One region of the Enterococcus sp. S86.2 genome, then DNA from elsewhere that is predicted to be linked to it. Evidence: riboswitches for the same ligand, from Rfam matches in the RefSeq annotation. Region 1 holds a riboswitch; the other holds the start of a gene.
The links. Region 1 has a riboswitch for fluoride ahead of eno (phosphopyruvate hydratase). Riboswitches for the same ligand answer to the same signal wherever they lie in the genome.

Region 1 (2,473 bases):
TTACAACCTAAAAAAACAACCCATCCCTAAAAGGATAGGTTGTCATAGTCTTCAGTCTTACTAAACCACTGATAAAGGGACGTTCCTAACAAAAGTATTCAACTACAGCCTGAAAAAGCCCGGAAACAAAGTAATCTTAAAATTGGTTTTTAATAATTTTTATCCGTTTATTCTTGAAGCTAGTGATGAAATGCCCTTTTTAAACTTCTTACTATCTTCTATTTCTTAGGAAAATGTGCTAGTTTAGCGTAGCCTTCCAATTCTTCTTCAATCCGTAAAAATTGATTGTATTTTTCCACTCGTTCACTGCGGGCCATAGAACCTGTTTTAATTTGTCCGGCATTCATTGCGACAGCAAAGTCAGCAATATAAGTATCACCAGTTTCTCCTGAACGATGGGAAATCATTGTATTGTAACCATTTTGGCGCGCCAATTTAATAGCTGCAATGGACTCAGAAACTGTGCCAATTTGGTTTAGTTTGATTAAAATTGCATTGGCGACGCCTTTATCAATGCCCTCTTTAAAAATAGTGGGGTTGGTAACAAAAATATCATCGCCAACTAGTTGAATGTTAGCCCCCATCGTATCCGTTTGTTTTTTAAACCCGTCCCAATCATGTTCGGAAAAACCATCTTCAATTGAAATAATAGCAGGGTATTTCGCTACTAATTCTTGGTAGTAGATTAACATTTCGTCACTGGACATTTCTTTGCCTTCAAAGTTATATTTATGGGTATCCTCATTATAAAATTCGCTTGAAGCTGGATCTAACGCAATCGCAATTTCTTCTTTTGGCATGTAACCAGCAGCTTTAATTGCTTCATACAATGTTTCGATAGCAGCTTCTGTACTACCTAGTTTTGGCGCAAAGCCGCCTTCATCCCCAACCGCTGTTTCAAGGCCTTTTTTAGCTAAAATTCCTTTTAGTGTGTGGTAGATATTGGCAATTTTTTCTACTCCATCACGGAAACTTGCTCTTTTAACTGGCGTAATCAAAAATTCTTGAACATCAATGCCCGAATCTGCATGGACACCGCCATTAATTACGTTAAAAAATGGTTGTGGTAATTCTAAATCAACACCACCTAAATAACGATACAAAGGTTCCTTTTTGCTAGCGGCCGCGGCTCGACTAACCGCCATCGAAACACCTAAAATAGCGTTAGCACCCAACCGACTTTTATTGGCTGTACCGTCTAAATCAATCATAATGTGATCAATTTTTTCTTGATCAAATGGACTCAACCCAACTAGTGCATCTTTGATTTCTGTGTTTACATTGTTCACTGCTTTTAAAACACCTTTGCCTTGCAGGCGATCACCGCCATCGCGCAATTCGACAGCCTCACGATCGCCAGTTGAAGCTCCTGATGGCACTTGTGCACGTCCTAATGTTGCATCAGATAAAATGACATCGACTTCGACAGTTGGGTTACCTCTTGAATCAAAAACTTCTCTTGCTTTAACATTTTCAATCACTACTGACATGATAATTCCTCCTTAGATTCTTTGGGTGGCAAAATTTGAAATGCAAAAAAACACCTGTTGTAAAAGTATTTGAAAACATCTCAAATAAACTCTTACAACAGGTGTCATCAGCCATTTCAGCACTTATAGGGAACACCATCCCTTTACGTGAAAATAATATCGCCATTTTCAAAAATTGTAAAACAAAAAGACTTTTGCTTTTAATTAGCCGTAAATTTCAAATTTGTCCGCTAAATAAATAAGATGAAATTTAAGTAACGGTTTAAACCGTTTCATAAATTTCATCTTATCACTAATGGTTATGCTGGACTTTTTTAATCTACGACTTGTTCATTTACATATTTGGCATATAAAGGATGCGTCGCAATTAACTCACGGTGTGTCCCACTACCTGTGACTTCTCCATGTTCGATAAAGTAAATTTTATCTGCGTCAACAATCGTTGATAGGCGGTGCGCAATTACTAATGTTGTTCTTCCTGCCATTAACTGATCTAATGCTCGCTGTACTTTTTCTTCTGATTGGGAATCTAAGCTTGCGGTAGCTTCGTCTAACATCAAGATATTCGGATTGCGTAAAAAGGCTCTGGCAATCGCAATTCGTTGCTTTTGTCCGCCGGATAATTTGACGCCCCGTTCGCCAATTTGCGTGTCCAATTGATCAGGAAAATCGCGAACAAACTGATCTGCATACGCTAATGACAAACCTTCCCACATTTTTTCATCTGTTAATAACTGATTTAAACCATATTGTAAATTGTCTCGAATACTACCGGCAAAAACCGCGCTATCTTGTGAGACATAGCCAATTTGTGAACGCCAATCTTTCAAAGACAAATCATTAATGTTTTGTCCGCCAATGGTAATGGTGCCCGATTTTGGTTCATAAAAACGTTCCAACAGACCAAAAATCGTTGACTTACCTCCGCCACTAGGTCCGGCAAATGCCACCACCGTATTAGGTTTAGCTTCAAAAGAAACATC
Region 2 (2,473 bases), 920 kb from region 1:
TGAAAACCTTACTTTCAACCTAAAAATTACAAAAATATTATTTTGTTACTCTATTTTGTAATGTAATATCCCTTTCTACTATCGTTTCTTACGCCAACCTTTGATTAACTTTTTCAATAAAATCGTGCCACACACAATCAAGGTGACATTTTCAATGGTTTTTCTTTCAAAAGTCAATTGATAATGGAAATCTTTATTTTTAACTTCTACTTTCAAATTTCGACCTCCTAAAAATCGGATACTATTTTTTGTTCAACTTATGGCGATTTAACCATTTAATTGATGTGATTTACTTTTTTTACTTTATGCGCAACAGGAAAAATTCAGACTAGTTTTCATACTTTTGAATTTTTTCTGTGTATTCCCGAATAACCGTTGCAGAGTGATGGAATTTTGCTTCTTCTTCTGCAGTCATATGAATTTCTAAGATATCAAAAACACCCGAGCGATTTAAAACAGCTGGAACACCAGCAAAAATTCCTGTTTCATCGTACTCACCTTCCAATAAAGTTGAAACCGGAACAATTGAGTTTTCGTCATATAAAACAGCTTTAATAATCCCCACGCAGGCAGATGCAATCCCATAATAAGTTGTTCCCTTACGGTTATAGATCTCCCAACCTTCTTGTGTAGTTTTATAAACTATCTCATCTAAGTCTACATCTCCTACTAATTCCGTATTATCAGCGATGATATCTGTAAATGATTTTCCCGCTACCGTTACTGTTGACCAAGGTACCATTAAAGAATCCCCATGCTCACCTAGAGCGTATGCATATACACTTCTCGGATCAACATCAACTAAATCTGCTAAAAAGTTTTGTAAGCGAGCGGAATCAACAGAAGTTCCAGAACCAATAACTTGGTTTTTGGGTAGCCCTGATAATTTATAAACCAAATGTGCTAACATATCGACTGGATTAGAAACAACAATAAAAATTCCATCAAAACCACTTGCCATGACAGGTTCCACAATCGATTTAGCAATTTTGGCACTAATATCTAAGGTATCCAATCGCGTTTGTCCTGTTTTTGGCGGTGCGCCGGCAGTAATAACGACAATATCTGCATCTGCACAATCTGTGTATGTGCCAGCTTTTACCCGCACATTCCGACCTAAAAAACGAATGGAATTTCGCAAATCCCGTACTTCACCTGACGCTTTTTCAGCATTTATATCAACCATTAACACTTCATCACAAACACCTTGGGTAATGAGACTAAAGGCAGTTGAAGAACCCACCAGACCACTACCAATAATTGCAACTTTAGATTTATTTATTCGCATATCTTCACCTCAAATTTATTTTGAATACATCATCATGTTATCAAAAGCGCGTCAAACTGACAAAGCATTGACGTTATTCACTGTCAAAAAATATTTTCTGAAATTTTCTTGACTTGAATACTACTTTTCGCTAAACTAACAACAGTTAAATATCTTGGGAATGATGTTCTCCCTTGGAATTATCCAAAACCGCTATTAAAGCTAATGACTTCTGCAAGTTTATTTGTAGAACCATTAGCTTTTTTTTGTGTTTATTTTGCGAAAACATCAACCCAGATATTTCATCACATTATTTTTAGGGGGATTTAAATGTTCGAAAAAACAGTAGTAAAAATGGTAAAAGAAAGTGGCATTTTTTACGGTGCGGTTTTCATTGTTGCACTTATTACCGGGACCGTCTCTCATTTTTTATTAGCCGGTTTAGCTTGGGTGGGAAGTTTCCGAGATAGCCATGCCTATCTCCTATATTTTTTACCAATACTGGGGGTCCTAACTGCCTATATATACCAAAATTATGGCAAAGGCGCAGATAAGGGTAACAATTTGATTATTGAAAGTATTCAAAAAGAAGCTCGTGTACCAGTCAGAATGGGATTTTTTACTTTTATCTTTACAATTTTATCCCATTTATTTGGTGCCTCTGTTGGTCGTGAAGGCAGTGCTGTACAAATTGGCGGTGTTGTTTCAAACAAATTAGGCTTACAATTAAAATTAAATAAAAAAAACCGCAAACTATTAATTCACGCGGGTATCAGTGCCGGTTTTGCCTCGATCTTTGGTACTCCTTTAGCTGGAGCATTTTTTGGCATGGAAATGGCGTATATTGGAAAAATAGAGCGCAACGCTTTACTAGCTTGCTTTACAGCTGCATACGTCGGCAATTTTACAGCGTTAATTTGGGGTACCAGTCATAGTCATTATCATATTGAGGAATTAACAAGCATTACACCCCGCTTTATTTTAGTATTTATTGTTGCAAGCATTGCCTTTGGTTTAGCTGGACGACTGTTTGCCTACTTAACTCACAGCTTTAAAAAGTTTTATCGCCAAGCTCTTCCCCATTTTTTAATACGAGCATTTATTACAGGTGCGATTGTAGTTATCCTAATGCTCCTTTTGCAAGGAGAAAAATATGAAGGATTGAGCCTTTGGATGATAAAGGATGCCTTTTTAGGACTTGCATCT

Region 2: another riboswitch for fluoride. It lies ahead of AC6R0T_RS06330 (chloride channel protein); the one in region 1 lies ahead of eno (phosphopyruvate hydratase).

What each region holds. Positions count from the first base shown of each region.
Region 1 is NZ_CM206813.1:433,495-435,967, reverse strand. Features, by position in the region: gene eno (phosphopyruvate hydratase) at 219-1,490, opposite strand; fluoride riboswitch at 1,582-1,642, opposite strand; gene AC6R0T_RS01940 (ABC transporter ATP-binding protein) at 1,805-2,473, opposite strand, start outside.
Region 2 is NZ_CM206813.1:1,349,575-1,352,047, reverse strand. Features, by position in the region: gene AC6R0T_RS06340 (hypothetical protein) at 79-216, opposite strand; gene AC6R0T_RS06335 (L-lactate dehydrogenase) at 329-1,288, opposite strand; fluoride riboswitch at 1,436-1,509, shown strand; gene AC6R0T_RS06330 (chloride channel protein) at 1,598-2,473, shown strand, end outside.